2 regions of the Methylophaga sp. UBA3613 genome follow, and region 2 is predicted to be linked to the other one. Evidence: predicted binding sites of a transcription regulator. Region 2 holds the regulator's gene; the other holds the start of a gene.
What was found. The regulator PhoB, encoded in region 2, activates phosphate uptake and scavenging genes when phosphate is short. The targets are predictions, from matches to a motif close to GNNTGTCATAAAACTGTCANAT.
Positions count from the first base shown of each region.

Region 1 (16,761 bases), on a different contig from region 2:
TCGCTGCCCGTGCTGTCAAGGATGTATATCCGGTTTCGCGATTGGTCAGAGAAGTCCGGCTGATGCTGGATGGTTCGTTTCCGCTTTTGTGGGTGGAAGGGGAAATCTCCAATTTGGCAATGCCGGCGTCAGGGCACATTTATTTCACGTTAAAAGACTCAGCTGCGCAAGTACGCTGTGCAATGTTTCGTGGACGCAATCAACAATTACGCTTTACACCGGAAAATGGCATGCAGGTATTACTGCGCGTCAAAGTCACCCTTTATGAAGGTCGTGGCGAATTTCAGCTGGTTGTTGAGCATATGGAAGAAGCGGGTAGCGGCGCATTGCAACGCGCTTATGAAGCATTAAAAGCCCGACTGGGTCAGGAAGGTTTATTCGATACCGCTCATAAAAAACCGTTACCGTCGTTGCCGCAAACCATCGGCATTGTGTCTTCACCGGATGGCGCAGCGGTTCACGATATTTTGCATGTTTTGAAACGGCGTTTTCCGGCAATCAAAGTGATTCTGTATCCCGTTGCCGTACAAGGTGAAACAGCGCCACGGCAGATTGCAAATGCTATTCAAACTGCCGATCAGCGACAGGAATGTGATTTGCTGATAGTAGGGCGTGGAGGTGGCTCACTGGAAGATCTGTGGAGCTTCAATGATGAGTTGGTTGCCAGAGCTTTGTTTGCCTGTCAGATACCGACCATCAGCGCGGTAGGCCATGAAATTGATTTTACCATTGCCGATTTTGTTGCAGATGTCAGGGCTCCAACGCCTTCGGCGGCAGCTGAACTGGCGGTACCTGAAGCGCGCCAATTAGCCTTAAATCTTCGCGGTTTGTTGCAGAATCTGGGCAGTCGTATTCAGCAAAAACTTGCCAATGAACAACGGCATATTCGGCATCTGTCTCAACGTCTGCCCCGCCCGCAGCAGCAAATTAAACTCCAGCAGCAACAGTTAAAACGTCTGCAAACGCAACTTGATTACAGTATCCAGCGGCGGTTACAAGGCAAGCAGCAACAACTGGATTATCTTTCAGTAAGATTTCCTCATCCAAAGTTGCGAATCAGCTGGCGGCAAACCCGACTGCAGGATTTAACACAGCGGTTTGAAAAAGCCTTTTCGGTACAGCAGCAGCAATTCAGGTTACAAAGCCAGAATCTGCATGACCGCTTAAAGCGATTGTTACCGATCTCCCGTTTGAAGCAACAGCAGCAGCATGTAGAGGCACTCTCTTCACAATTAAACCGTTTGACCGGTCAACAAATTACCAATCAAAAAAAGCAGCTGGCCCAGTTGATGCGTACCTTATCGGTGGTTAGCCCTCTCAACACACTGGAGCGCGGTTACAGCATCACCAGTGATTCACAGACTGGTAATGTTATTTACCGATCTGATGAAGTAGCAATCGGACAATCCCTGCAAATTCGTTTATTTGAAGGTCAATTGGACTGTGAAGTTCGTCGTAAGAAATGATGTATAGATTGTGCTATTGGCTGGTTCTATTAGTCTGTTCACCTGCCTGGGCTTTACCACAACAATTACCAGTGCCAGGTGGTGTCGTCATTTTGCCTTTGGAAATCGAGGGAAATGTAGCACCTGAGGTGACCTATCAAAAACAACAGGTGCTAGTGGTAAAACAAGATTCGCAATGGCAGGCTGTAGTTGGCATTCCGCTAGCAGCCGAGTCGGGGAATCACAAAATTCTGGTGGAAAGTCAGGGTGCGTTAAGCAGCATTATGTTTGAGGTCAAAGATAAAGCTTATCCCACTCAACGGATAAATGTTCCTGACGATCGTAAGGTCAATCCCTATGCGGAAGATATGGAGCGCATCGAAGCCGAAACAGCCAAAATAAATAAAGCCTTACGTCATTGGCGTGCCAGCGACAATGTGCCGTTTAATTTTGTCTGGCCCATTGAAGGAAGGGTCAGTGGTTTATTTGGCCGTCGTCGTGTGTTTAATGGCGAAGAGCGTAATCCACACAGCGGTATTGATATTGCAGCGGCAACAGGTACTGAAATTATGGCACCGGCCAACGGAATAGTGACGGATACCGGCGATTACTTTTTCAATGGCAATACAGTAATGATTGACCATGGTCAGGGTCTCGTGACCATGTTTTGTCATCTGGATCGGATTGATGTCAAAGCAGGACAAAAAATTCAACAGGGCGAGATTATCGGCACGGTTGGCGCCACTGGCCGTGTTACCGGTCCACACCTGCACCTTGGTGTGAGTTTGAATAATGCCCGTGTTGAGCCCTTGTTATTTTTTCCAGAGCGGGAAGGTTATCCTTCAGTTCAATAAACCTCTGGCTTACTGTATTTATTTAATAATTCCGTCAGCAGAATAAAATTAACCGGTTTGGTGAGATAGGCAGTAAACAGGCCTTCTGCCTGCTGCAAATCATAAGGCATGGCGGCAGCGGTAACCGCGATCACCGGAATGTGCCGGAGTTTCGGATTAGCCATGATCTGCTCGGTAGCCTGTAAGCCGCTGATTCCGGGGAGATTGATATCCATCAATATCACGGCTGGCATATTACTTTCCAGCCAGTCCAGTCCTGCCTCAGCTGTTTTGCAAATATGCAACGTGTATTGGGGCAGACGATCAAAAAATGCTTCCATCAATTTGATATTGGCCGGATTATCTTCTATATGCAGAATGAGAGTCGAAGCAGAGGAGTTAAATGGATTTTCGGCTTTAATTGATTCAGCCTGCTGATGCACTTCATCATTCTGGTTATTGTTGTCTGTTATGGGTAACTCTACCCAGAATCGAGTGCCTTGATTTTCTGTGCTTTCAAAACCAATATGCCCGTCCATGGCTTTTATCAGTCTCTTGGTCACAATCAATCCGACTCCGGTTCCTTCAATGTCCGAGTTTTCCTGACCCAGACGATCAAATGCCGTAAACAGATAGGCCTGCTTATCCCGTGGAATTCCCATGCCTGTATCCTGAATAGTGATACGCAAGCGCTTAGTGGAATCAATTACCTCACCGCTAATAATAACTTTGCCATCAGGGCGATTATATTTGATGGCATTACTGACCAGATTTATCAGCACCTGTTTGAGTTTTGTTAAATCAGCGAGTACCAGCTGTTCAGGAATGTCATCAGTATGAATGATCACACGATAGCGAGCCGCCAGGTTTTTCAGCATGGGCAAACAATGATTAATTGCGACACTGACATTCACCGGCTCAATCGATACGTCCACTGAACCCGTCTCAATTTTAGCCAGCTCCAGCACATCATTAATTAACTTGAGCAAGTGCTCACCACTGTGAATGATGAGCTTTAAACTATCTTGCTGGGTTTCTGTGAGTGGCGCATCATTGTCACTTTGCAGTAACTGGGCAAACCCCAGAATCGCATTTAAAGGCGTGCGTAATTCATGGCTCATTGCCGACAGGAATTCCGATTTTGCCTGGTTGGCTTTTTCAGCTTCTTCCTTGGCAGCGATTAATGCCAGATGTTCAGCTTTTTGAAGAGAAATATCTCGGACGATACCCGTAAAAAAATAATGGCCTTCCCATTGAAATGCGCTCAGCGTCAGTTCGATGGGAATGATTTGCCCACTTTTGTGTAATGCTTCCAACTCAACTGGCTGGCCAATTATGGTGGATTGCTCACTAATGAGGAATCGCGACATCCCATGTTCGTGATTTTTACGATGCTGGGCTGGCATCAGCTGGGTAATATTCTGCCCGATAATTTCTTCTGGCTGATAACCGAACAGGCGAACTGAAGCGACATTAAAATTCTGGATAATGCCCGTTTCATCAATGGTAATAACGCCTTCAAGGGTATGGTTAAGCAAGGTTTGTAAACGATCACTTTCACGTTTAGCTCTCTGCTCAAGTGCCTTACCTTTTTTCAGTTCTGCTTCCAGCGCTGCTGTTTGTATCGCAATCTGGTTACTGAGTATTTTGGCATGATGGCGTTTGATGAAATAGCCAATCATTGTTAACAAGGCTAATATGCCAAGTGAAACCACCAGCCATTTAAACCAGATGGACACACCTGGCGTTGTGTCATAGATAAAGCCGTTAAGCGCCTGGTCATCATTAACCAAGCCTAAATGCTGATAATGTTCAGCAATTTTTTGCCAACGCTCAATCGTCATATGGCCCAGTGAAACTGTAGGGTACAAACTGAGCTCACTAAGCTTTTCAGCTTCAAATTCCAGATGTGCACGCGTTTTATTTTGCGTGTTGTAGTTTTTTAAAATCAGATCAACCATTTCATAAGGGTGTTCCAGAGCATATTGCCAACCACGCAAGGTTGCACTGTGAAAGGCTTCTACATCTCCTGGCTGACGTTTTAAATAACGTTCAGAGGTAAAGATGATATCGCTGTAAAAGTTGATGTTGTATTCATGGGGTGACAATGTCCGATAATCCACGCCGCGACTTAACATCTGGAAGGGTTCATTGGAAATATATGCGGTCAGCGCATCTACTTTTCCGTCAATTAAATTATCAATATCCTCGGGCGAGGGATCGACAATATTGAGCTGTGAAGGATCTATCCCAAATCGTAGCAACATGGCAGATAAATCATCAGCATAAGACTGACGAGTGACTGTTTTACCGACAAAATCAGTGGGTTGTGTTATCGATGAGTCTGCTCTGACCAACCAGGTATAGGGACTGCTTTGAAAAATCGCCGCGAGCGCTACAAAAGGGCGCCCTTTAAGTCTTTCTACCACCAATCCAGCACCGGAAATTCCAAATTCAACATTGCCGGCTTCCACATCGTTGAAAGGTGCTTTTTGCCCGGTAAGTATGGTTACTGCCAGCCCGGCATCCTGATAATAGCCTTGTTCTTTTGCAGCGTAGATACCCGCAAATTGAAATTGATGCTGCCAGTGAAGTTTGATTGAGACAGGGGTGAGTTTTTGACTTGCCTCTTCAGCTAGGGATGAGCTGGTAATTAACAACAGGGCAAGCGCAATCAATCGACACATAAAAAGTACTCAAACAGAGTTCAATTCATCTTACTCCAACAGAAGCGTATTGTGGAAATTGCCTGCTAGTAATTTATAGGCGAAAGTCCCGTCCCAGATAAACACTTAAAACATGCTTATCCTGAAGGATTTCATCTGGACTGCCTTTTGCGATCACCTCACCCTCGTTGAATATATAGGCACGCTCACAAACGCTCAGTGTTTCACGTACATTATGATCGGTGATTAATATGCCGATACCTCTCGCAGCCAGTGCCTTGATAATACCCTGTATATCCAGAACAGAAATCGGATCAACACCGGCGAAGGGTTCATCCAGCAGGATAAATTGTGGATCCATGGCTAAGGCGCGGGCTATTTCCACACGACGTCTTTCACCACCGGACAATGCCATGCCTAATGATTTGCGGATGTGACCAATATGGAATTCTTCGAGTAATTTTTCCAGCAACTGTTTTTTGGCAATGATACTGAGGTTTTTCCGGGTTTCGATAATAGCGTAAAGATTGTCTTCAACGGACAATTTACGGAATACCGAGGCTTCCTGTGGCAGATATCCTATCCCCAATTGTGCCCGGGTATGGATAGGTTCGTGGGTAAGTTCGCGTTGATTGAGAAAAATACTGCCGTGATCAACTGGAATCAATCCGACAATCATGTAAAAACTGGTCGTTTTACCCGCCCCATTGGGACCAAGCAAGCCCACAATCTCACCACTGTTTACTTCAAGGGAAATATTTTTAACAACCAACCGATCGCCAAATTGCTTGGCGAGCGACCTTGCAGAAAGCTGACTCATTTAAATTCCGTGATTATTCAGGATTCATTTGCAGGTAGCGTGCACTGACCCAACCAATAATGGCTTTATCCCCACTCATACCTCTGACTTGTACCCATTCAGGCTGACGGGTCAGCACGATCACTTCAGTGTTTTCGACAAACGCCCCAAGTCGTTCATATTGAGTCCCGGGACCGGTTCTGACATTCAAAGTGGTCTGAGTCACCGCAGTAGGGTAGCTCATGTCCGATTGCTGTTCAGGAGCCTCAGTTAACGGTTGAGGCGCTTCAACAGCAGGTTCTGCCGGTTTACTTTTATTTTTTTCGCGTTGACCAGGCGGCTGGATGGTGATGTGAACGCGACCACTGGACTGTTGCTGTCCATCGACTTCGACCGGTCTTGAGTTGGCAATAACAATATTTCTGTCGATATCGTATTCGATATGATTGCCACGGAATTCATCGCCTGACTGCCAAACATAACCCTGGCCGACCAGAAAGATACGTTGTTTGCTGGCATGGTATTCCATCTGCAGGGCTTTTGCTTTAACCGGTTTATCCCCTTCCTTATGTACTTGTTCATAAGTGGCAAGGTTACCTTCAGCAATAGCTTTTTCCAGTTCGCGGTTTTCGTCATAGAAAAAAGTAATGACATCACCTTCGATACGTAAAGTGCCCTGTGTCAGTATGGCATCGCCTTTATATTGCGTGACACCGGTTTCATCATCAAGCTGCGCGTGATCTGCTTCAATATTTATCGGTTGCTCGCGATCACTTGGTAAGGCGAGGGCAATGGATGGGATGATGGTCATTCCCCAAAGCAGATTAATTAACAGGTGGCGCATTATATTGTCCTCTCACCCTAGAGTGCAGATTAATAGTTTCTTCTTGTAAAGCGGCATGAAAACCCACTGAATGGGTATCGCCATGAGGCGATTTCATGGTCACCGGCTGATCGGTATACGCCGTGTTGTTGACAGTATCCAGATTCAGAACTTCAGTTAATAACTGTATTTCCGGTTGATCTTTGTTGGTAATAATAACATTGCCGGTGAGAAGAATGTTCTCGCCTTCACCCTGAGTTTCAGCATGATCTGACTCAATGATCCAATCATTGTTTTCCGGCGCAATAAACAGGGTGTTTGGACTGAAAATTTCAGTACGGTCATTCTCCGGATAGTGATACAGCGTTTCTCCGGTAATTACCCGCGATGGTTTGCCATTGATATCCATTACCGTCATCTTGAAATCGGTCATTCCAAAATCGATACTGTAGTGCACGGCGCGTTCAGTTTTTGGTGCTTCAGGTTTGCTAAGCAACATCCACAGACTGATCCCCGCGACTAGCAGTAAAGCAATTTTGATATAAATTGGAATATTAAAAATGGCGTTCAATTTGGTCCTGCAGGGTTCCCTGTCCTTCCATTATTAATTCACATACATCACGGGCAGCACCTCTACCACCCATGGACGGAGTGATCCAGTGCGCATGTTTTTTCACCACAGCATCAGCATCCTGAACGGCTATCGCTAAACCGACTCTGCTCATGATGGACAAGTCCACCCAGTCATCACCGACATAAGCACATTGTTCCGGTTTCAGCTTAAGGGTTTTTAACAGTTCCTCAAAGGCTGGCAGCTTTACTTTTTGTCCCTGGTAAACCAGATTAATTCCAAGACTTTGCATACGATGTTCAACCACTCTGGAGGTGCGTCCAGTGATAATAGCAATATCGACACCGGTGTATTGCAGCAGTTTCATGCCGTGGCCATCACGCGAATTAAATGCCTTATGTTCCTCACCATCATCACCAATAATGATACTGCCATCAGTCAGTACACCATCGACATCAAAAATAACCAGTTTAATTTGTTTGGCGCGAGCCGTTATATCTTGCATTGATCTGTCCTGAAAATTAGACCACACCGGCACGTAATAAATCGTGCATATTCAGTGCGCCTGTTAAGTTATGGTTTTTATCGGTAATCAACAGGCCGTTGATTTTATATTGCTGCATCATCTGTAATGCTTCTGCGGCAAGCATCTCTGCATGCCCCGTTTTACAATGTTGTGTCATATGTTCCTGCAGCGGGGCGGTTAAAATATTTACTTCCTGTGCCAGGACTCGACGTAAATCACCATCGGTGAAAATCCCCACCAATTTGTCATCATTATCGACCACGGCGGTCATGCCCAAACTTTTGTCGGACATTTCAATCAGCGCTTCGCGCAGCAATGCCTTTTCATTTACTTTAGGGATGGCTGCGCCGATATGCATGATGTCGCTGACACGTAATAACAATCGTCTACCAAGATTGCCACCCGGGTGAGAAAGGGCAAAATCTTCAGCGGTAAAGCCACGAGCTTCCAATAACGCAATGGCCAGTGCATCCCCCATCACTAATGCGACGGTAGTACTGGATGTTGGGGCCAGTCCCAATGGGCAGGCTTCTTTTTTAACACTGACGTTGATAGTTGCATCAGCACATAACGAAAGTGTTGAGTCCATACGACCACTCATAGTGATTAATGGTACGCCCAGTCGTTTAATCAATGGCAATATGGTCAGAATCTCGGCAGTTTCACCGGAGTTGGATAATGCCAGAACCACATCTTTGTCGGTGATCATACCTAAATCACCATGACTGGCTTCTCCCGGATGAACAAAAAATGCCGGACTGCCGGTGCTGGCCAACGTAGCAGCGATTTTACTGCCGATATGGCCTGATTTACCCATGCCAATCACCACAATACGACCCTGACATTGCAGCAGATACTCACACGCTCGAACAAAATCATCATCCACTCTATCGCGGAGCAACATTACAGACTCCAGCTCGGTATCGATGACTGCCAGCGCCAATTGTTTTAATTTATCCGAATCTATTTTCATATACCGTTATGCACACCTTGATACGCCAGCAAACTTATATAGCCTGCATAAACCAGTAGTAATAATAAACCAACCGGGCGTCCCAATCGGCCTTTTAAACAAAATCTTGCAAACAGATAAAGCACGATTGTCAGGCCAATCATAAAGCTAAAATCGCGGGTTAGCAGTAGCGAATCTACTTTCGTTGGGTGAATCAGACCCGGCATGGCAAGAACAGCAAGCAGATTAAAGATATTTGAACCAAGAATATTGCCAACGGCAATGTCATGTTCATTTTTCAGAGCAGATGAAATACAGGCGGCTAACTCTGGCAGACTGGTGCCAATGGCAACGACGGTTAAGCCAATCACTAAATCACTTATGCCCAACAATTGCGCGACACCAGTTGCTCCCCAGACTAAGAGTTTGGCTCCCCCCAGTAAGGCAATTAATCCTGTCAAAAACAGTACGATGGATTTTTTCAGTGAGCGTTTTGGCTGCTGATATTCCTGAGTAAATTCAATTTTCAGCGGATCGTCCTGAGCACTTTTAACAGCCAGCCATGCCATGCCTCCTAGCGTCAATATAAAGCCTGTAAACAGAACCAGGCCATCAATCCGATCCAGTTGCATATCCCAGAGCAATAACAACAGGGAGAGGAACATGATAAAGACTAATACCGGAAATTCTCTTCTCAGGGTAATGGAGTGAATCGCCAGAGGAGTGACCAGAATCGTGACGCCCAAAACCAGTCCAATATTGGTGATATTGGAGCCAATGGCATTGCCAATACCCAGGGCAGGAGCACCATCAAATGCGGCGAATGCTGAAACTATCATTTCTGGAGCAGAGGTACCAAAACCAACGATAGTTAAGCCGACAATTAAGGGAGCAACCCCCAAGTTCGATGCAATGCCTGCCGCACCATCAATAAATTTATCCGCTCCCCAGATCAATAGGACCAACCCACTGATAATGGCGCTTATAAATAGAAAAGAAGTCATTTAATAACCGATGATGGAACCTTAAAAATAAAAAGAGCCGGACTAAATCCGGCTCTTTTTATTATAACGGTGGAGAATTGTTATGTCGCGATGTATTACTGGTCATCGAACAAATCAAAATCATCATCATCTGGCGGGTTACCATCGTAAACCAAATATTGACGACGCTGCAGATAGGCATTTCTTACGTATGCATATTCGTCATCAGTAGCTTCATCCAAAACCCGTTCTGACTTAAGCAAATTGGCACGGGTATCCACTAAACGTGTACCTGCAAAGGCATTACGTGCGCCCGGACCCTCAACATACATCACCGGGTCAGTAAACATATCGCCCACTAAACCAAATGAGTCACGCACAGTGCGGGGACCAAAAAACGGTAATACGATGTATGCGCCGGGTTCAGCACCCCAGGCTCCCAGTGTCTGGCCGAAATCTTCGTTACGTTTCTTGTTGCCAGCATGACCGGCAACATCAAAGATACCTGCCACACCAACGGTGCTGTTTAACAGAAAACGACCTGTATCATCAGCTGCCTGGCTGAATTTACCTTGCAACAGGCTGTTGATGGCGACTGTAATATCATTCAGATTACTGAAGAAATTGCTGACGCCCCAGCTGATCGCATCAGGAACAACAACATCGTAACCCTTGGCAACAGGCTTTAACACTGCCCGATCTACAGTATCGTTAAATTGATACATTGCACGGTTATAGCTTTCATATGGATCACGTTCATCAGGTGATTGTACGGTGGCACAACCTGTGAACAGAACCAATAAACCGAGCAGGCTGAGCCTGGAAAAAACTTTTAGATCGAACATTGTGGCATTCCCTGAAACAAATTTAACGAGAATAATCTCACGGCAGTTCCAGGCTAATCAAGTGATCTGTTGTACCAATACCAAGAAAGTATGATGGTGTTGTCACTTTGCAACATCAAAAGAATGTTTCATCCGCTTTTCTGGCCCAGCATTTGCGCAGTTTTAACCTGTGATTCTGGATGGTTGTTATACATATAACCGGAAAATACTTCGCTGCATTTGTGCCAGCTATTTTCATGTGCATAAGCAATACAATCGGTTTTTTGCAGATTCAGCGCATTTAACGCCGCCTTATGCAAATCCCAATCCAGCTCGCCGGTTTTGCCCTGAATAATAATATCTTTAGGCCCGGTGACCGGATAAGCGGCTACAGGCAGACCGCAAGCCATCGCTTCCAGAATTACCAAGCCGAAGGTATCGGTTTGACTCGGAAAAACAAAAACATCTCCTCCGGCCAGATAGGCAGCGAGTTCTTCAGCAAATTTGGCACCGGTAAAGATCACATCAGGATAGCGTTTTTTCAACATCTCCAGATCAGGACCATCGCCAATCACTACTTTACTGCCTGGTAAATCCAAATCCAAAAATGCTTCAATGTTTTTTTCGACTGCAACCCGGCCCATATTGATAAAAACCGGGCGGGGTAAGTCATAATTTTTGGCATTATCTTTCGTGAATATATCGGTATCGACACCTCGTCCCCATACATAAACATCTTGAAATCCATATTCTTGCAAGCGTCGCTGTTGTGAAATGGTAGGTACCAGTGTTCTCACCGCCGGGCGATGAAAACGCCTTAACCATGCATAGCTCCAACTAAGCGGAATCGGTAAACGCAAACGCAGATATTCTGGAAACTGAGTATGAAATGACGTGGTGAAATGGATATTATGACGCAGACACCAACGTCTGGCGGCCATGCCTAATGGACCCTCAGTGGCAATATGCACTGCATCGGCTTGCAGATTGTCGAGCATATTTGCCAGTTTTCGGTATGGCATTAATGCCAGACGAATTGAGGGATAGCTGGGACAGGGAATCGTTTTAAAATTCAGCGGCGTGAGCATGGTAACGTCATAGCCCATTTCCTGCAGATGGTCACGGGTTTTCCCCAGAGTGCGCACAACCCCGTTGACCTGAGGCTCCCAGGCATCGGTAATAATCGCCAGTTTCATCAAGCGGCTTTGGCAATCAAAACGTGCTGATTAAATACTTCAGCCCAAGGGATGATTTCCATCTGACCATCTGGATGTTCAACCAATGCTGTGCAGCTCTCTACCCAGTCGCCACAATTATAGTAATCGATATCATGTATGCGCGTTATTTCCGCACGGTGAATATGGCCGCAGACCACACCATCCACCCCTTGTTTAGAAGCTTCATGCGCCACAGCTTCTTCAAAATTACTGATGTACTGGACCGCATTTTTCACTTTGTGTTTCAAAAACGCTGCCAGTGACCAGTAAGAGAAGCCCATCTTACGGCGGAAATAATTCACCCAGCGATTAGCTCTAAGTAAAAATTCATACAAACGGCTGCCGATTTTGGCCAGCATCGGCGAAATTTTCACTACGCTATCGAATTGATCGCCGTGAATGATTAACAACTTACGTTTATCGGCTGTGGTATGAATGATTTCGTTATGGATCTGCACATTACCGAACACCGCACCATCATAATCCCGCAGAATCTCATCGTGATTACCGGGAACAAAGATGACCTTGGTATTGTGCTTGGCTTTACCGAGCAGGGTTCGGACTACGTTATTATGTTCTTGAGGCCAGTACATGCGTTTTTTCATTTCCCAGACGTCGATAATATCGCCGACCAGATAAAGATATTCGCATTCCACATTATGTAAAAAGTTAAGGAGGAGCTCGGCACTGCAGCCTCGGAAGCCAAGATGGATATCCGAAATGAACACGGTGCGAACTTTCAGCTTTTGCTTGTGACTTAGTTGTGTTTGCATAAGGCACTCATTCACTTAAAATTCTGAGCAAACCTTATCTATTAGATATTGCAGTGTGATGACCGTTTTGTTGCGTTACCATGACAATAACTTCACGCGCTACACTGCTGGCGATACCGAACCTAATCAGGACACTATTATGAGCAACCCATTATTGGAAAATCACCGTTTACCGCCATTTTCCGCAATAAAAGCCGAACATGTTGAGCCCGCAATTGATCATGCGTTGAGCACAGCACGCAATAAAATTGACACTATTTTGAGCACACTTTCAGAGCCAACATGGGACACATTGGTACAGCCAATGGAAGATATGGATGCCCTGATTGACAGTGTCTGGTCGCCAGTAAGTCATATGAATTCGGTGGTCAACTCGGAAGAGCTGCGTCAGGCCTATAACGCTTGTTTGCCTAAACTCAGCGAGTTTTCGACTGAGTTGGGCCAGAATGAAATGCTGTATCAGGCCTATAAAGCCATTGCCGAAGGCGCTGAGTATCAGAAATTGGATACGGCACAGAAAAAAGTCATTGATAATGCGGTCCGTGATTTTCGTCTGTCGGGCGTTGAGCTGGATCAGCAACAACGTGATGAATTCAAAAAGCTGTCACAGCAAATGACTGAACGCACCGCCAAGTTTGAAGAAAATTTGCTGGATGCCACTCACGCCTGGCGTAAGTTGATTACCGACGAGTCATTATTATCGGGTTTACCACCATCCACTATTGAAATGGCCGAGCAAATGGCCAAGCGAGAAGGCGAGGAAGGTTGGTTGTTTACCCTGGATTTCCCATCGTATATGCCGGTGATGTCCTACGCTGATAATCGTGAATTGCGTGAAGAAATGTATACCGCGTTTGCCACTAAAGCCTCAGACCAAGGTCCGAATGCGGGCAAATGGGATAACACTGAAGTGATGCTGGATATTCTGAATCTGCGTCATCAACTGGCAAATCTGCTGGGGTTTGCCAATCATGCCGAACGTTCTTTGGCCACCAAAATGGCGCAATCACCGCAACAGGTTCTGGACTTTCTGCAGGATCTGGCCAAGCGCTCAAAACCGATTGCCGAGCAGGAATATGCAGAATTACGCGCCTTTGCCAAATCCACTGCCGACCAGGATCAACTCGAAGCCTGGGATGTCACCTATTTTGCTGAAAAACTACGTCAGCAGCGTTATTCAATTTCACAGGAAGAATTAAAGCCGTACTTTCCGGAAGACAAAGTAGTGAATGGGCTGTTTGCCGTGGTCAATCGTTTATACGGACTGGATATTCGGGAACGCAAGGATGTTGACGTCTGGCACAAAGACGTGCGCTTTTTCGAAATTGTCGCCGAGGATGGCAGCGTACGTGCTCAGTTCTATCTGGATTTATATGCCCGTCAGCATAAACGTGGTGGCGCATGGATGGATGAATGTAAAGCACGCCGTCGTACTGCCGAAGGAATCGAAATTCCAGTGGCGTTTCTGACCTGCAACTTTTCTGAACCCGTCGGCGATAAACCGGCTCTGTTCACCCATGATGAAGTGACCACTTTATTCCATGAATTTGGTCATGGTCTGCATCATATGTTGACCAAAATTGAATATGCCGGTGTGTCTGGTATTAATGGTGTGGCCTGGGATGCAGTCGAGCTGCCAAGTCAGTTTATGGAAAACTGGTGCTGGGAGCGTGAAGCTTTGGATTTGATTTCCGGCCATTACCAAACGGGTGAAAAATTGCCTGATGATTTGTTCGACAAAATGCTTGCCGCACGTAACTTCCAATCGGCAATGATGATGTTACGTCAGCTGGAATTCTCGTTATTTGATTTCCGGTTACATCTGGAATTTAACCCGAATGAACCGAATCAAGTCGATAAGATTCTGGAACAGGTGCGTAATGAAGTCACCGTGGTGAAACCGCCCAAATTCAACCGTTTTGCGCACAGCTTCGCTCATATCTTTGCTGGCGGTTATGCCGCCGGTTATTACAGCTATAAATGGGCAGAAGTGCTGTCAGCCGATGCGTTCTCCAAGTTTGAAGAGAAAGGGATCTTTGATCGGCAGACTGGTCTGGAATTTCTGGAAGCGATTCTGGAGCAGGGTGGTTCCCGTGAGCCAATGGAACTGTTCATCGAATTCCGTGGCCGTGAACCGCAGATTGATGCGTTATTAAGACATACCGGTATTGCCGCGTAAACAAAAAAGGGCCGAAAGGCCCTTTTTTATAAGTAAGTATTCTGATTTTATGAATTCATACAAATTTGCGCGGATTCTTGTGCAATTTGAATCATCATCGCCGCCTTATCTTTAGATAGGTTGCCTGCTTCGATATCCTGCAACATCTGTTGATTCAAATCATGCGTGGTCTGTGCGATATCTGCTCCCTGAGCTACCGGCATAATGGCTTTTTCACTATATTCCTCAGAGAACTGGAGCAACGCATCCAGTTGGCAACTGGCCATTTTAGTCACATAGGCATTTGCCTCATCATCGATTGCACGGGCTGACATTTCAGGTCTATCAGCACTCAACTTTTGTACAACTAACGGTTTCAATTGCTTGGTGTAGTTTGTTTTATAGTTTTCTTTATCCTGATCATCAATTGCCAGAGCTTGCTGTGCAGCGAAAATAAAAGGTAACGCCAGTAATAATTTTTTCATTTTATATTTCTCAAATTGGTAGCCAGATAAACATCAGACTTTCTATGAATGACTTTAAAGTGGCCGGTATCAAATTGTTGTGAATTGCTGGAGTGAATCCACAGTACAGCTTTACATAGTTGAATACTGAAAAGCAAAAGAGCACTTAAGTGCTCTTTTGACCGCTTATAAAATACGAGATTTAGCGTAGCTGACTATCCTTACTGCCTCGCCGATTAAACAGATTGAACGCCTTGTTTTCCTTATCAATAATTTCCTGACATTTCACACACAGTCGAACACCGGGAACCGCCTCACGTCTTGCTTGGGGAATTTCCTTCTCACACTCTTCGCAATGCGTCAGACTTTCACCCTTTGGTAAACGAGAACGAGCCTGTTGAATACCATCTTCAACACTGGCATCAATCTGATCCTGCACCGCACCATCTTTAGACCATCCTCCAGCCATAACAACCTCCAACTGACTGAGTTAACAGCTTTATTTAAGCATATTAAACCTATATTGGGGTGGATGCGATAAAACGCAAGATGATAAATATGGATTGTATTTCAAGGGTCGGTTGGGTTGAGCTGGCGAAACCAAACAATCTCAATTTTAAAGCAGGAACCTAATTGTTGAGATGAGCACCAACTATCCCCTTTTGTGTTGACGAGTAGCGCAGCTTGGTCTGGATGGCGGACGCCAGTTTTTGATTCGTGGCATCCATGCCACTCACCCTTCGGGCACCTCCGGTGTCCAAATTTGTTCCAGACAAATTTGTGAGCGCAGCGAGTTTTGGCCGTACGCCAGACCAAGCGATCAACACAGTGAAGCCGCAGGCCAATACAAGGGGTGCCCTGGGGTTGTTAGGGGAATGGGCACGCATTCCCCTTACTCGACAGGAAGTCGAAACAAAATAGTTCTATAAAAAGCGAAATGTGTGTTTCGTAAATTCAAAAACTTCATTGAGTTAATGACTTGGAACGCTGCCGCGGGGCGTTCATTTCTTTTGTTTGCCCAAAAGAAACGAACCAAAGAAAAAGGCACCCCATGTGTTGGCCTGCGGCTCCCCGATAAAAATGGTTATCCCAGGGAAATCGAAAAAACTCGCTGTGCTCAGACATTCCGATTTCTAATCCTGAGATAACCATTTTTATCGGCAACACAAAAGGGGGATCCACTAGCCTCACGTTTTGGGACCTTCCCTAAATGCCCTTATACGAAGCCGAGCATCGCAGAGCTGGTCGGATCAGCATGACGGCTGTTTGACCGAAGGGACAAATTTGTCTGGAACAAATTTGGACGCCGAAGATGCCCGAAGGGTGAGTGGCAGGGATGCCACGAATCAATTTCCGTCATGCCCGACCAGATCGAGAAGCGCAGGGAACCCGCAGGGCGAGTATGGGCTGGCCTTTTTTGGTTCGTTTTTTGACCACGCAAAAAATGAACAGTGGGCTTTAGTCCATAATTAAAAATCAAGTTTTCGTAAAATTACATTGATAACAATTGCTTATGCTCAAGGTTTGGTGCTCACAGTACTAAGGTGCTCATTGTGCTCACCATTCTCATGGAGAGGAGGGGATAAAATGTACGATGAAAACTTTAGAAAATTATTACTGGAATAGTCGATAAGTTTCAGTCTCTCAATGGCGAATTAATCCAAAATAATTCAATAGAGATAGCTGCTAAGCCAAATCATGTCCTAAGCTGGTAAGCTACAACATTA
Region 1 is NZ_DFLS01000002.1:48,518-65,278, reverse strand. Features, by position in the region: gene xseA (exodeoxyribonuclease VII large subunit) at 1-1,466, shown strand, start outside; gene B3S93_RS00740 (peptidoglycan DD-metalloendopeptidase family protein) at 1,463-2,299, shown strand; gene B3S93_RS00735 (ABC transporter substrate-binding protein) at 2,293-4,965, opposite strand; gene lptB (LPS export ABC transporter ATP-binding protein) at 5,039-5,764, opposite strand; gene lptA (lipopolysaccharide transport periplasmic protein LptA) at 5,778-6,587, opposite strand; gene lptC (LPS export ABC transporter periplasmic protein LptC) at 6,568-7,137, opposite strand; gene kdsC (3-deoxy-manno-octulosonate-8-phosphatase KdsC) at 7,121-7,642, opposite strand; gene B3S93_RS00710 (KpsF/GutQ family sugar-phosphate isomerase) at 7,659-8,636, opposite strand; gene B3S93_RS00705 (calcium/sodium antiporter) at 8,633-9,619, opposite strand; gene B3S93_RS00700 (MlaA family lipoprotein) at 9,715-10,443, opposite strand; gene B3S93_RS00695 (glycosyltransferase family 4 protein) at 10,572-11,618, opposite strand; gene B3S93_RS00690 (UDP-2,3-diacylglucosamine diphosphatase) at 11,618-12,412, opposite strand; gene prlC (oligopeptidase A) at 12,552-14,591, shown strand; gene B3S93_RS00680 (hypothetical protein) at 14,639-15,055, opposite strand; gene B3S93_RS00675 (DksA/TraR family C4-type zinc finger protein) at 15,237-15,503, opposite strand.
Region 1: B3S93_RS00690 (UDP-2,3-diacylglucosamine diphosphatase) is a predicted target of PhoB. The motif match lies at 12,458-12,479, and genes of this name have one in related genera.

Region 2 (16,761 bases):
CTAAATGTGGGCAGGTATGGGGAGTGTTATACCATTTCTCCCACAACGGGATATTCTTCAGTCGAAAGTCAGCTGATAAATCAATCACTCTAACGCCACGATCGATTAACGATGGCACACTTGCCATAGCAACGGTATGAGGGGTGGCAAAGAAAACCACATCACAGGCCGCTAATGCATCGTCATCAGGAACGGTAAAGCACAAATCAACATGGCCGCGAAGGTTAGGATACAAATCACTCACCGGCATACCAGCTTCGCTGCGTGAAGTGATGATCTCCAGAGAGACCTCAGGATGAATGGCTAATAAACGAAGCAGTTCAACACCGGTATATCCCGTGCCACCAACAATTCCTACTTTAATCATACGTATTCTTTGTAATGAGTCAGGTTCCACATCATAAAAGAGCTGCGGCGAAATCTAAAGCTTTACCTGATTAAACTGCTGCTCTAATTCGTATTTGCGGTTCAGGAAAAACAGACTCGAATAAGGTGCCTTAGGCACAAACTGTAATTTATCAATGAAATAAATCGCAGGTTTATGACCCGTATTGTGTTGAAATAATTCAGCCAGAAGCGGAATGAGCTGCGGATCACCGAGATCGGTTTTAACGGTTTGTGACTTCAGGCTTAATGCCAGTTGAGCACCGGTAATCTGCCAAATAACCGAGAACGTGGCTGACTCTGGTCTGGAGGGTTGGATCGGATTTATTTGCCAACGCTGTTGCTGTCTTAAAAGTTGATAACAATCGCATTGCACTACCGCATCACCCACGCTATTACTAATAAACAGTTTCAACTGGGCAAGGATCTGCGCTTCCGTTAATGATGGATAGGCAAATTGCTGCAGACGTCCGAGTTCATCAATAACATAGATCTCTGTGGTATCTGTCAGGCGATAGGCAAACAAACTTACTGTCTGCGGTTGTTGATATAGCAGCATCGAATTAAGCAGATTGTCACTATCCAGATAGCTATCGACGCGGGTCGGCAGGTAATGTTTTTGTTCCTCTGCGAGAGCATGCTTGAGGTCTTTTTCTGCTGCAAACTGTTTTATTTGCAGTTGATCATCTTGCCATTGCAGCTGAGATAGATGGTCTCCCAGCAGCATCAGATAACGACCTTGCCTTGGATGATATTGATAATGGGTCAATACGGCGTCAAACAATTGCTGCAAACGGGTATTAATCGCCTGACCAAAAAAGCCGGTGGCGCACCAGCATGAAATATGGCTGCTCAGTTGTGCGGTTGGCTGCCATTTAAGTACCTGGCTTAGGGCTTCAGTGACCGCATTATTGCCATCAAAACGGTAATGATGCCATTGTCCCCAACTGGTATAGAGCAACAGATCCAGACTGCTGACAAGATTCTGTCTGTTTGAAGTATAACTTAAGGGATCATTGTTCAGACTGGCCATCTGTATCGGACCACTTTGCTGGATATCATTACCAGTCGTTTGCAGATTGGCAAACAGCATTAAACGCTCCGCTTTAGCCGGTTGCAGAAATACTTCCTTACTCTCGACGCTCTGATGCAACGGTAATGATGATTTCAACAAGTTTTGGGTCAGTTCAAGTACCAGATTAATGTTTATCTGCTGCTTTTGATCTGCCACTCTTAACCAGCTACGTGTGGTCAGAATATGATTGCGAACGGCCCACACCAGAAGATATGTCAGCGATTTATGCTGTTTCAGGCCAACCTGTTTCGCGTCATTAAGCGGTATTGAGCTGAGTTTCCATTCCATTTGATCAGTGAACCGGTAAAGGTAAAGTTGCTCCGGCCCATCTGTCATTTGTAGCGCAACTGGTAATTGTTCAATAATTGACTCGGTAGTATCCAGCGATAGCGCGAGTGCTTTTTCCAGCACCTTGAGCTGACTCGCATCGCTGCCCGGATGCTGCCTGGCAAACTGCTGCAGATCTGATGCGAATCCATTTAGTTTTGGGCTAAGACTCGACCACCATTGATGACGTTGGGGATAATCCCAGGTTGAACGGCTATCTTCTTTTTTTAAGGTTTCTGCCGACCAGTTCCAGTCTTTATAAATGCTTTGCAGGCTATGGCGGCGCCAGGCAAACTGGGGATGTTTTACCTGTTGGGATAAGCGTTCTCCACACAAAACATAATAAGCCTGCCTTGCTAGTTGTTGCACATCATTCGCTGCGTTTCTTTCTATTTCGGTCAGTTTGAGACTGGCAGGTTCTACTTGCAGACTATCGGTTTCGCCATGCTCGACCTTTTCTTTATAGCGGTCAGACAAATGCACAATCCCAGGAAATAATTTCAATTGAGACTGTATAAAGATTAAATCCAGAAATGCTGTTACATCACCATCAATAGCTTTGCTAAACATCTGGCAGGCCTGATTAAACAGGTGCTCAGGATGGGGGGAGCGATCAAAACCAAAATTCAGCAAACTGATTTGGGTTAAGCCTCTTTGCGACAATAACCTTTCAGCAATTTGCAAATATGTCTGATGTTCTTCGCTGGTAATTAACCACCAAAGCGGGGCGCTGCCGGCAATACACAGACCCTGTAAATAAAATGCTTCTCTTTCGGCACTTGAAATAGTCTCGTTTTGGCACTGTGTTTCATCCAGTAATCGAAATCGCAACTCAATGCCCAGCGTTGCCGCCCACTGAACAATACCTTCAACTTTGTTTTGCAAAATAGCCAGTTGATCAGGTTTTAAGGTGGCATGATGCACCAGCCATAGATCAAAGCTGGCAGGGTCTGGATAGCGGATTTGTCCTGCAGGATTAAGCAAGTAGATACCGCGTAATGCATAACGTCTTAATGCTTTGCGGCGATGACTGAAATTTCGATTCAGATTGATAGCACTGTTGAGCGCTTCGCTATCAGGTTGGTAATCCATAATGCCAGCCGGACAGTCATCACTGACAAACCCCGGCAGCAGTTTATGGTTGATATGAAATAATAATGGCAACAGGCGATAGAACATCGCCTGTTTGTGTGGTGCCAGCTCTATTAAACGGCTGATTCGGGCGCGGTTATGTGCCTGAAATACACGTAGAGCCTGGGCGCGATCCACAAGTCACTCAAACTTAGTGGCGGAAATGCCGCATGCCGGTAAAGACCATTGCAATACCATGCTCATCCGCTGCAGCAATGACTTCGTCATCGCGCATCGAACCACCCGGTTGGATTACCGCACTGATACCTACTTCGGCAGCCGCATCAAGACCATCACGGAACGGGAAGAAGGCATCGGATGCCATTACTGCGCCCGGAACAGTCAAGCCTGCATCATTGGCTTTAATTCCAGCAATGCGACTGCTAACCACACGGCTCATCTGGCCGGCGCCAATTCCAACCGTCTGCTGATTTTTGGCATAGACAATCGCATTGGATTTCACAAATTTGGCTACACGCCACGCAAATAGCAGATCAGCCAGTTGTTCTTGGGTAGGCTGCAGTTTAGTGACAACTTTTAATTCAGCCTCGCTGACAATCTGGATATCACGATCCTGCACCAGTAACCCACCTGTCACACGTTTGAAATCAAAATCAGTGGCAGGAGTCGTCGGGAAATCACCACTGCACAGCAAACGCACATTGGCTTTGCCAGCGACAACGGCTTTGGCGGCATCACTGATTTTAGGTGCGATAATCACTTCAACAAACTGACGATCAATAATGGCTTGTGCCGTTTTTCCATCCAGTTCACGGTTAAAGGCGATAATGCCGCCAAATGCCGAAGTCGGATCGGTTTGATAGGCCAGATCATAGGCTGTCAGCAAATCATCTGCTGTGGCGACACCACAGGGATTGGCATGCTTAACAATGACACACGCCGGTTTGTCGTTAAAGACTTTGACACATTCCAGCGCGGCATCAGTATCGGCGATGTTGTTATAGGACAATTCCTTGCCCTGTAACTGGGTAGAGGCACCGATTGAACCGGTTTCAGCCTGCTTCTCCACATAAAAAGCAGCTTTTTGATGTGGGTTTTCCCCATAACGCATCGCTTGTTTGAGCTGGAACTGACTGTTAAATGTACGCGGGAATGCGGCTTTGCTTTTATCAGCCTGAATAGTGCCAAGATAATTGGCAATCGCACCATCGTAGTGTGCTGTATGTTCAAAGGTTTTCAGTGCCAGATCAAAACGGGTGTGATCATCCGTTCCACCCTGCGATTGAATCTGTTCAATGACTCGCGAGTAATCAGCCGGATCTACAACAACCGTCACATCAGCATGATTTTTTGCTGCTGCACGCAACATGGTCGGGCCGCCAATATCAATATTTTCTATAGCGTCTTCCAGCGGGCAGTCTTCACGCGCCACGGTGGCTTCAAACGGATATAAGTTTACGACTACCAAATCAATTGGAGCGATGTCATGTTGCTGCATGATGTCGTCATCCTTGCCCCGACGACCCAGCAGGCCACCATGAATTTTCGGATGCAGGGTTTTAATGCGGCCATCCATCATTTCCGGAAAACCGGTGTGTTCGGAGACTTCTTTGACGTTCAGGCCGGCTTCGCTAAGTAATTTAGCTGTACCGCCGGTGGAGAGTAGTTCAACGTTCAGATCTTGCAGTTGTTTGGCAAATTCAACAATGCCGGTTTTGTCAGAAACACTCAACAGTGCGCGTTTAATCGAGTTCATCAGGATTCCAGATTGGGATTCAGGCTTGTTTACAAGCCGTATTGCTTGAGTTTTTTTCGTAGCGTGCCGCGGTTAATGCCCAGAATTTCAGCAGCGCGACTTTGATTGCCTTGGGTATGGGCCAAGGCGGCTTGTAACAGAGGTACTTCAACCTCGGTCATCAGCATTTCATATAAATTAGCAGGGGAGTGGCCGTCCAGTTGTTCAAAGTAGGTTTTCAGTGCATTGGTGACACATTGATTTAAGGGCGCGTGTTGTTGTTCCGCGGTTACGCCCAGATCAATACAGTCAGCAAATTCGTCGTTCAATGCTTTATTCATGCGGCCAGTGAATCCTTGTCAGCGAGTTGCGCAAAAAATGCATCTGTAAAAGCCAGCTGTTGTTCAGCTTTCTCCAGTGTATTCATTTGTTGGCGAAAGGCATTGCCATTACGTAACCCTTTGCTGTACCAAGCAATGTGCTTGCGTGCCATGCGCACACCGGAATATTCACCATAGAAATCGTACAGCGTGTTGAGGTGACAAATCAAGATTTGTTGCACTTCTGTTACAGAGGGTTCTGCCAAATTCTCACCGGTTTGCAGAAAATGATTTATCTGCTGGAATATCCAAGGGTTGCCTTGGGCAGCCCGACCAATCATCAAACCATCAGCACCGGTTTGCTGTAAAACCAACAAGGCTTTTTCTGGCGTTTCGATATCACCATTGGCAATGACAGGAATGGCGATACGGGATTTGATTTCAGCAATGGTGTCGTATTCGGCATCACCTTTATAGGCATCGGCACGGGTTCGGCCATGTACTGCCAGAGCCTTAATTCCAGCATCTTCGGCAATTCGGGCAATCCTGACGCCATTACGATTATCACGATCCCAGCCGGTACGGATTTTTAATGTCACCGGAACATCAACGGCATTCACTACGGCTTTCAGAATCTCGCCGACCAGCTTTTCATGTTGCAGCAATGCTGAACCGGCCATCACATTACAGACTTTTTTCGCCGGGCAACCCATATTGATATCAATAATATGGGCGCCTTCCGCCACATTATGGCGTGCAGCTTCAGCCATCATCTGTGGATCGGCGCCGGCAATCTGTACGCTGCGTGGCTCTGGTTCACCTTCATGGTTGGCACGTAATAGTGATTTTTTACTGGCCCATAACGCTTTATTGGCAGTGATCATTTCTGAAACCGCCATTCCGGCACCGAGTTTTCGACACAATTGGCGAAAAGGACGATCAGTGACCCCGGCCATCGGTGCCAGAAACAGATTATTTGGCAGGGTATAAGGACCGATAGATAGCGCTTTATCAGCCATGACGAACTCCACTCAAACGCACCCATTCTTCCAGCACAACCGCGTTATCCATCTTAAACTCGGTCTGGTAATGCTGGCTAACGGTTTCCGCCTGCACATCCAGAATCCCCGATAACACCAGTTGTGTGTCAGGTCGGGTTAATTCTACAAAGCGTGGCATCAGTTCCATTAAAGGACCCGCCAGAATATTCGCTAGCAGTAAATCACATTCAACCGTTGGGCAATGCTGTGGCAGGTAGGTCTCGATGATCACACCATTACGTTGTGCGTTGGCTTGAGTTGCTTCCAATGCCTGTGGATCAGTGTCTACACCAATCACTTTATTGGCGCCTAACAAGGCGGCGGCTATCGCCAGGATGCCACTGCCACAACCATAATCAATTACGGTTTTACCGGTTAAATCGGCTTTATCCAGCCATTGCAGACATAAAGCCGTTGTCGGATGCGTTCCCGTACCGAAGGCCAGTCCCGGATCCAGCAGAATATTGACGGCGTTGGGCTGTGGCGGTTCATGCCAGCTGGGCACGATCCATAATTTCTCACCGAAACAGATGGGTTTGAAATTTTCCATCCATTCGCGTTCCCAGTCTTTATCCTCCACGGCTTCAATACGATGGTCAGGCAACTCGCCAATCTGGGAGCGAAGGGCAGTCAGCAGTGATTCTGTGTCTGTCTCGGCATCAAACAGGGCGATGACCGACGTCGCAGACCATAAAGGGGTTTCACCAATAGCTGGTTCATAGATAGGTTGATCAGCGTTATCCTGAAAGGTAACAGCGGCTGCTCCGCATTCAGACAGAGCATCAGATAATGACTCTGCCTGCTTCGGTGAGCTGGTAAAAATAAGTTGGATCCAGGCCATAACGAACGGACTTAAAGTCCGAGTTTCTTTTCAAGGTAGTGGATATTGGTGCCACCGGTCTGGAAATGCGTGTCATCCATAATGTCACGTTGTAGTTCAACGTTAGTTTTAATGCCTTCAATACCAATTTCTTTCAATGCAGTACGCATCCGCGCAATGGCTGATTCACGGGTATTACCATAGGCAATGAGTTTGCCTATTAACGAGTCATAATTAGGTGGAACCTTATAGCCACTGTACAGATGTGAATCCATACGAATACCCGCACCGCCCGGAGCATGATAATGGGTGACCAGACCAGGACTTGGCATAAAAGTACGTGGATCTTCAGCGTTAATTCGGCATTCAATGGCATGACCACGGATAATGATGTCTTCCTGGCTGAATGATAATGGCATGCCAGAAGCAATACGAATCTGTTCGGCAACCAGATCAATACCGGTGACCCGTTCAGTGACCGGATGCTCTACCTGAATGCGGGTGTTCATCTCGATGAAATAGAACTCACCGTCCTGATAAAGAAATTCAAAGGTACCCGCACCGCGATAGCCAATGCGGACACAGGCATCGGCACAGACTTTACCCATGCGAGCACGCATTTCAGGGGTAATACCCGGAGCCGGTGCTTCTTCGACGACTTTCTGATGACGACGCTGCATTGAGCAGTCCCGTTCACCTAAATGCACTGCATTGCCATGCTCATCGGCCAGCACCTGAAACTCGATATGACGTGGGTTTTCCAGGAATTTTTCCATGTAAACCATATCATTACTGAAGGCAGATTTTGCTTCACTCTTGGTCAGGGAAATAGCATTGAGCAGATGCGCTTCACTATGCACTTCACGCATACCACGTCCACCACCGCCGCCGGCGGCTTTGATGATAATCGGATAACCAATTTCTCTTGCCAGACGCAGATTGGTCTGATCATCGTTACCCAGCGGGCCGTCTGAACCGGGAACACACGGAACCCCGGCCGCTTTCATCGCTTTGATGGCTTCAACCTTGTCACCCATCATCCGAATTGTTTCAGAACGCGGACCGATAAAAATAAAGCCGCTTTGTTCAACACGCTCAGCAAAGTCTGCATTTTCAGACAGGAAGCCATATCCGGGATGGATAGCCGTTGCATCGGTAATCTCGGCGGCACTGATCAACGCGGGGACATTCAGGTAGCTGAGGTTCGATGCCGCTGGACCAATGCAGACACTTTCATCAGCCAGTAATACATGTTTCAAATCACGATCCACATCAGAGTGAACAGCAACCGTTTTAATGCCTAATTCCCAGCATGCTCTGAGAATACGCAAAGCAATCTCGCCACGATTAGCGATGACAATTTTATCAATCATGTTGTTTTATCCGCAGTTTTTGGTTTGCCATAACAGCCGAAGCTGTCAGCAAAATTATTCGATAACGATTAATGGTTCGTCATACTCAACCGGGTGACCATCTTCAACCAGGATGGCTTTAACAATACCGCTACGATCCGCTTCAATCTGATTGAACATTTTCATCGCTTCGATGATGCAAATCACATCACCGGCGGATACCTGCTGACCTACTTCCACGAAAGCCGCCGCATCGGGTGAGGGTGAACCGTAAAAGGTACCAACCATGGGCGAGCGCACAGCATTGGCTTCGTTAGAGGATTTTGTTGCCGCTGCTGCCGTCGCGGTGTTTGCCGCATCACTGGCAAATGACGGTGTGCTCTGTGCAGCAGGTGCGGGTTGTGGTGCAGCAAAATATTGTTGTTGTGGATAAGCGGAACTGGCGCGGCTGATACGAACAGATTCTTCACCTTCAGAAATTTCGATTTCAGCAACATCCGATTCCTGAATCAAATCAATCAATTTTTTTATTTTACGAATATCCATGATTTAGCCTTAAGGGTTGAGTTGTTTAGTGGCAGCTTGTAATGCCAATTCATATCCCTGAGCACCGAGACCGCAAATCACGCCAACAGCCAAATCTGAAAAGTAGGACTGTTGCCGGAATGCTTCACGACGATGCACATTGGAAAGATGTATTTCTATAAAAGGTATTGCGACCGCAGCTAATGCATCACGAATGGCTACGCTGGTGTGAGTAAAAGCTGCGGGATTAATTAAAATAAAATCATATTGCTGACGTGCTGATTGTATAGCCGAGACCAATTCATGTTCGGCATTGCTTTGCAGTGAATCAAGTTGATGGCCATCAGCCTGAGCTAACTCAGCCAGGCGGGTATTGATATCGTCTAACGTGGTGGCACCATAAATTTCAGGCTCGCGCTGACCCAACAAATTCAGATTGGGGCCATGCAATACTAGAAATTTCGCCATAATAACAACACACCAACACTGGAAATATAAGCCGAGATTTTGCACCAGCTAACGCTTTATTGTCCAGCTTTTTAACTAAAAATCCGGCTTTTTGTCGCTAATTTCGTCGAAATAGAGAAGTTCTTGCAGTTTTAATTATCTGGCCTGGAAATCCGCCAGATGAGCGTTCAACTGGGCGGCTGAGACGTGCCCGACCAGACGATGTTCAGCCGATTCTTCTGCATTTTCGTCAAAAAACAACATGCTGGGTGGACCAAATACCCGCAATGATTTTAACAAGGTTTGATGCGCATCAGTATTGTCTGTGAGATCCACTTTCAGCAAAGTAAAATTCTGCAACGTGCTGATGACCTCGGCATCACGGAAAGTCGTTTGTTCCATGTTTTTGCAATCGGTACACCAGTCGGCATAAAAATCGAGCATCACCGGCTTATTACTTTGCTGCAGCTGAGACTGCAGTTCTTCCAGTGAGTTGACATAGGTAAATTGCAGAGCGGGTTGAGGGGCTGTTGTGCCGGGCGAAAGGCTTAATTTATGCAAAGGCTGCAAAATGGATTGTCCGCCGCTGGCACTGCCGATGAGCATTAATGCACCCGTGATAAGTGATAAAAGTCCCAGACCTTTCCAGAATTTTTGCCAGCCAGTTGCTTCAATCGGTAGATTGTTCAGGGCACCCAGATACACTGCGGTCATCACCAGCAGGGCGCCACTCATAAACAGAATGGCCCAACCCGGCAGAATGCGATCCAGCATCCATATCGCCAAAGCGAGCAGCATCACACCGAAAAAAGCCTTGATATTTTCCATCCAGCGTCCGGCTTTGGGCAGCAGGGTTCCGGCTGAGGTGCCAATAATCAGTAACGGAATTCCCATGCCGATACTCATTGCAAATAATGCCGCACCTCCCAGCACCGGATCTGCGTGCTGACTGATAAATAATAAGGCACCTGCTAGTGGTGGAGCCAGGCAGGGCCCGACAATTAATCCTGATAGCAGCCCCATCAATGCCACGCCGGCTAATGTACCGCCCTGCTGACGGTGGCTGAGTTGATGCAATCGTTGTTGCAGAGCATGTGGCAACTGCAATTCATAAAAGCCAAACATCGATAACGCCAGTAACAGCAAAATGCCAACAAAGCCTGATATCACCCACGGATTTTGCAGCATAGCCTGGAGATTGCCGCCGAGTAAGCCGGTTAAAACCCCTGCCACTGTATAGGTAACGGACATGGCCAGTACATAAATCAGTGACAGAATAAACGCCCGGCGGGTCGTAATATGCTCACCCTGGCCGACAATAATGCCGGACAAAATCGGAATCATTGGGAAAACGCAGGGGGTAAAGGCCAGTAATAAGCCGAGCCCCAGAAAACCAAACAGAATTTGCAACAGATTGTCATTTTGCAGACGCTGTGAAATTTCATCCTGCTGACTTAGGGGTGTGGAAGATAGCAGTGAGGTCGGGGCCGAGGTTTGTGTCTCAGTGGTTGCAGTCTTGCTGACTGTGGTTGTTGCCGGTAACTCCAGATCGAAGGTTTTGCGGGTAGGGGGGTAACAGATACCAAACGTTTCAGAGCAGCCCTGATAATGGGCTGTTAATGTGATGCGGGTCGGTTCGGACTGAGTACGTATCAGCGGCAGCTTGATTTGCACATCGCTGGTATACACCTCGGATAAACCAAAATATGCATCATTTTTCATATGCCCGCCGGGCAAAGTAAATTCGCCCAACTGTACAGAGTCATCCCCGATTATTTCGAAGCGGATTTTATTCTGATACAGATAATTTCCTTCCATTATCTGCCAGCCTGCCAATATCGTTTCGGGATCAGTCACTATCGCTTCAAAGTCAAAGGCTTCATCAACTTCAGGAGGAGAGTCTGCACTGTCGAAACCAAATTTCTCCAACAGGCTCGGGCGCGCCTGTGCGGAAAAACTGCTGAGCAGCATGAGCAGGATTAAAAATTGTTTCATTACATTATCGCCACTGATTCATTGCAGTTACAGACCATTCTAACAGTCGAACGTTACACGGGTGAGTGCAACAGGATGTCATGTTGTCTTTAAACTGTAATAATTGCCTTCTTTTTTGGCGAAACACAGGTGTCTTGTGGAAATCAAAACCATTCATAAACTTGAAAAACAGGCCTACAAAAAAAGCCATGCCGAATTAGCCCGAATAGGCTTCGCTCTATTTTTCCTCGCTGGCATTCTTGCATACAGTTTTGCTACCTCGGGTGGTGTTCCCAATAACCTGTTTCTAGCCATTGCCGCCGTGTTCGGTGGTTATATGGCGATGAATATTGGTGCCAACGATGTAGCCAATAATGTTGGCCCGGCGGTCGGCTCCAAGGCGCTGACTATGGGCGGCGCGATTATGATCGCAATGATTTTTGAGGCAGCCGGTGCCTTTATCGCTGGTGGCGAAGTGGTGTCGACTATTAAAGGCGGCATTATTGATATCAAGCAATTTGGTACCGATACCGAAACCTTTGTCTGGGCCATGATGGCTGCATTATTAGCAGCGGCTTTATGGCTTAATCTGGCAACCGTCGCCGGAGCGCCTGTATCAACTACTCACTCAATAGTGGGGGGGGTAATGGGCGGTGGTATGGCTGCCGCTGGCTTTGGTATTGTTGACTGGGGCACTATGGGGGCTATTGTCAGTTCCTGGATTATTTCGCCATTGATGGGAGGCATTATTGCGGCCTCTTTTTTATTGGCTATCAAAAAAACCATCATTTTTCGCGACGACAAAATTCAGGCTTCCTATCGTTGGGTACCGATTTATGTTTCGGTGATGGCCTGGGCTTTTTCCACTTATCTGGTGATCAAAGGGCTTAAGCAGGTATGGGGGCAATTCATAACTACGCTGAATGGACTGCCAATTGTCGATATAGCTCCGCAAGCCAACCCCAGTTTTTTGGCTGCTGCATTGATTGGTTTTCTGATTGGGGTGCTGGTGTTCTGGATCGTTAAAAAGTCTCTGGCCAGTAATCTGCAATACATGAAAAATGATCGTGCCAGTGTCAATGCACAATTCACTATTCCGTTAATCTTTGCTGCGGCCTTATTAAGTTTTGCTCATGGTGCGAATGACGTGGCAAATGCCATCGGTCCTCTGGCCGCAATAAATGACGCCATTATGTCAGGTGGTATCACCGATAAAGCCGGTATTCCGCTTTGGATTATGGCCGTGGGTGCTTTAGGTATTGCCATTGGCTTGGGTCTGTATGGTCCAAGGCTGATTCGTACCGTAGGTGGTGAAATTACCGAGCTGGATCAGATGCGAGCCTATTCAATCGCTATGGCTGCTGCTTTGACCGTCATCATTGCCAGTCAGCTCGGATTGCCGGTCAGTACAACGCATATTGCCATTGGTGGGGTATTTGGGGTTGGGTTCCTGCGTGAATGGCTGGATGAATCAAATAAAATCGAACGCCAGATTGATCGCGAAAAAGCCGAAATCAAAGATGATAAAAAGATGCTTAATGCACTGCGCGGCGAATTGAAAAAACTGGAGAAAAAACCCTCCAAAACCGTGGATGAATATCAACGTATTACCGAGCTTTATCGATTGATTGATGAGGAAGAGTCCGCGCTGAAAAAAGCCAAAAAAGTCCTCAAAAAAGAAAAGAAAAACCTGTTCGTTAAACGCGATATGGTGAAAAAGATCGTCACAGCGTGGGTGGTCACCGTTCCAGCAGCGGCAACTTTATCAGCCTGCATCTTCTTTATGATTAGAGGCATCATGCTGTAATCAAATCTTCATTAAACTGACATATTATTTTCAGCTTATTTGTCAGGACGATTTGAACATGCTGAATAAACTTAAAGCATTGCCCATTGCGATTCAGCAATATCTGGTGGTGACCTTCAGCTACTGGGCGTTTACCGTTTCCGACGGTGCGTTACGCATGCTGGTGGTATTGTTTTTCCATCAACTGGGCTACAGCCCGCTTGAAGTGGCAATGCTGTTTGTTCTGTATGAATTTTTCGGCATAGTGACAAACCTGGTCGGTGGCTGGCTGGCCGCCAGAGTAGGGTTAAACGTCACAATGCATCTGGGCTTGTTATTACAGGTTATTGCATTGGCAATGCTGCTGGTGGATCCGCAGTGGCTCACTGTGGCGTATGTCATGGTCGCGCAGGCACTCTCCGGTATTGCCAAAGATTTGAATAAAATGAGTGCCAAATCCAGCATCAAAATGCTGGTGGCTGATAACGCCCAATCAACCTTATTTAAATGGATATCCATCCTTACCGGCTCCAAAAATGCCCTGAAAGGTGTTGGTTTCTTTGTCGGTGCGGCCCTGCTTTCCTGGATCGGTTTTCGTGGCGCGATACTGGCCATGGCGATTGTGCTTCTGGTAGTGTTGATTTTCAGCATCGTCATGTTGCAACGCGATCTGGGTAAAGCCAAAAATAAACCAAAATTCAGTGATATCTGGTCAAAAAGTGCACCGGTGAATCATTTGTCGTTGGCAAGGTTCTTTTTGTTTGGTTCTCGAGATATCTGGTTTGTGGTGGCCTTACCAGTGTTTTTGCATGCCCAATTACAGTGGTCACCTATTTATGTCGGTGGTCTGCTGGCGGCTTGGGTAATTGCTTACGGTATTGTGCAGGCACTTGCCCCTAAGCTGACTGGCTTTTCCAGACAAAATGCTCCTGATGGCTATCATGTCTGGCTATGGTCCTTACCCCTCTTTGTGTTGCCGTTATTGATTGCCGCCTCGGTATATTTTGAATGGGCTGTCATACCTGCTTTAACTGTCGGCTTATTAATTTATGGCGCTATCTTTGCGATCAATTCTGCAATCCATTCCTATCTTATCGTGTCATATGCTGATGCGGCTGGGGTTTCCCTGGATGTCGGTTTTTATTACATGGCTAATGCGGCTGGAAGATTGTTTGGTACATTATTATCTGGCTGGGTCTATCAGGTTTCCGGGTTAGCAGCCTGTCTGGTCATTTCTGCCTTAATGATTCTGTCCGCCAGTTTTATTTCAAAAATGTTACCGCGCAAAGACCAGACTGTATAAAGCTTTCAGCGTTGTTATCAAATTGTCATATTTAGCCGTTAAGCTTTATTCTTAGAAAAATAGTTCAGGAAAAAATCGGATATGAGCATATCAGTATTACTGGTTGAAGATGACGCCGCCATTCGTGACATGATTAATTTCAGTCTGCGTCAAACGGGATTTACCTGCGAAGCAGTCAAGGATGGCGAAACGGGGCTGGATTGGTTGAAAAATCAACAACCAGACATGATTTTGCTGGACTGGATGTTACCTGGAATTGATGGCATCGAGTTTATCCGCCGTCTGCGTGCCAATGAGTTTTTAGCATCCATTCCCGTGATTATGCTCACCGCCAAAGGCGAAAGTGAAGATATGGTGAAAGGTCTGAGCGTCGGTGCTGATGACTATATTAATAAACCATTTTCCCCACCTGAATTAATTGCACGAATTAAAGCGGTTTTACGTCGTTGTCGTCCGATGGAAGATGATGATGCCCAGAAATTGCAGATGGGTGAACTGGTTATGGATACCAAAAGCCACCGGGTCTCGGTGAATGGTGAACGCATTGAATTGGGACCGACCGAATTCCGTTTACTACACTTTTTTATGAAAAACCCAGAGCGAGCCTATAACCGCTCCCAGCTGCTGGATTTTGTCTGGGGCGATACCGTATATATAGAGGAGCGCACAGTGGATGTGCACATTCGTCGTCTGCGTAAGGCGCTGGAACCCAGCGGTCATGACAACCTGGTACAAACCGTTCGCGGTGTCGGTTACCGTTTTTCTGCTGAATAGCAGGATCGTCTGATGCAATGGGATTATTGGCGTTTACTGACCGTGCTCAGTCTGGCCGGTTTTGTGGGACTGGTCGTTGGTCATATGATGGCTTTTCTGTTTGTCGCTGCACTTATTTACATTTTCTGGATGCAGAGTAAATGGAACCAGTTGCAGGCATGGCTGGATAAACCTAAGAAAAACAGTTCTCCGCAAGCCGAAGGGGTTATTAATGACGTGTGTCGGCAGATCGAACAGATGCGCGCACAAAACAGCAGTCGTAAAAAAAAGCTCACCGGTTATTTAAAACGTTTCCAATCGGCCACTGCGGCTTTACCTGATGCGGTGGTGGTAATGGGCGAGTTTGGTCAAGTCAGTTGGGCCAATACCTCAGCCATGACGTTATTGGGAATCAACTGGCCGCATGACAATGGCGTCAGAGTCAATAATCTGGTTCGCGACCCGGCATTCCAAAAATTACTGGAACTTGATGGTGACGCCGAGGAATCGGTTATAGCCGTTTCACCGATGAATGATCGCATTCAGCTTGAATTCAAAGTCGTTCGGTATGCAAGCAAGGACAGGTTGCTGATCGCCAGAGATATCACCCAGACACAGAAACTGCAGCGTATGCGGCGTGATTTTGTGGCCAATGTATCGCATGAATTGCGTACACCATTGACGGTTTTACGGGGGTATCTGGAAACCTTGACCACGGAAAGTGATCAGGAGCTCTGGCAACAGGCTTTACCGGTAATGCAGCAACAAAGCCAACGAATGCATCTTATGATCAAGGATCTGCTGGCATTATCTCAACTGGAAACCGGTGAAAAGCCGTTGCAACACCGACCTACGGATATCTGCAAGTTATTGCATAGCGTGGTGGAGGATGCCAAACGACTGGAACATTTTCATCAACATCAGATCAACCTGCATTGTTTGAGTGAAAAATGGCTAATGGCAGATGCTGATGAACTACGCAGCGCAATCTCCAATCTGGTCTTTAATGCAGTCAAATATACCCCAGCAGAAACCCAGATCGATGTCAGATGGGATATCGAGGGTGAGTTTGCTGTTATTGAGGTAAAAGATACCGGTGAAGGTATTGCCCAGCATCATCTCGACCGCTTAACAGAACGCTTTTACCGTGTTGATAGTGGTCGTGCCAGGGAAACCGGTGGTACAGGACTTGGGCTGGCCATCGTCAAGCATGTGTTGCAACGACACAAAGCTGAACTGTTGATTCAGAGTGCTATTGGTGAAGGTTCAAGTTTTAAATGCTGTTTTCCCGCCAAAAATGTGATGGATAAAATAGACATTTAGCCTTACTGACTACTGTTTTCGGTCATGTCACAGTATTGTCATATTTCTTTCATATCCTTGTCACAGTTAATCGCGATACTGCTCGGGTGCTCAACGCGGTAAGCGTTGGAACTTATTTTTAACCCAAGGAGTTAATGACTCATGTTCAAGAAAAAATTTGCTTTATACGGCGCCGCTTTGGCAATGACGTTTTCCGCTGCCAGCTTTGCAGACGTCGATCCAAACCTGCCAGAATATGAAAAAACAAGCGGTGTTTCAGGTAGCTTATCAAGCGTCGGTTCTGACACATTAGCTAACTTGATGACCTTGTGGGCAGAAGAGTTCAAACGTGAATATCCTAATGTCAGCATCCAGATTCAAGCGGCTGGTTCTTCAACTGCGCCTCCTGCGTTAACTGAAGGTACATCAAACGTTGGGCCGATGAGCCGTGAGATGAAAGACAGCGAAATCAAAGAATTTGAAAACAAATACGGTTACAAACCAACAGCTATCCCTGTTGCTATCG
Region 2 is NZ_DFLS01000007.1:16,417-33,177, reverse strand. Features, by position in the region: gene argC (N-acetyl-gamma-glutamyl-phosphate reductase) at 1-367, opposite strand, end outside; gene B3S93_RS08795 (class I adenylate cyclase) at 422-3,055, opposite strand; gene purH (bifunctional phosphoribosylaminoimidazolecarboxamide formyltransferase/IMP cyclohydrolase) at 3,069-4,634, opposite strand; gene fis (DNA-binding transcriptional regulator Fis) at 4,664-4,954, opposite strand; gene dusB (tRNA dihydrouridine synthase DusB) at 4,951-5,952, opposite strand; gene prmA (50S ribosomal protein L11 methyltransferase) at 5,945-6,814, opposite strand; gene accC (acetyl-CoA carboxylase biotin carboxylase subunit) at 6,826-8,166, opposite strand; gene accB (acetyl-CoA carboxylase biotin carboxyl carrier protein) at 8,221-8,691, opposite strand; gene aroQ (type II 3-dehydroquinate dehydratase) at 8,701-9,138, opposite strand; gene dsbD (protein-disulfide reductase DsbD) at 9,274-11,112, opposite strand; gene B3S93_RS08750 (inorganic phosphate transporter) at 11,249-12,898, shown strand; gene arsJ (organoarsenical effux MFS transporter ArsJ) at 12,957-14,180, shown strand; gene phoB (phosphate regulon transcriptional regulator PhoB) at 14,262-14,954, shown strand; gene phoR (phosphate regulon sensor histidine kinase PhoR) at 14,967-16,256, shown strand; gene B3S93_RS08730 (PstS family phosphate ABC transporter substrate-binding protein) at 16,398-16,761, shown strand, end outside.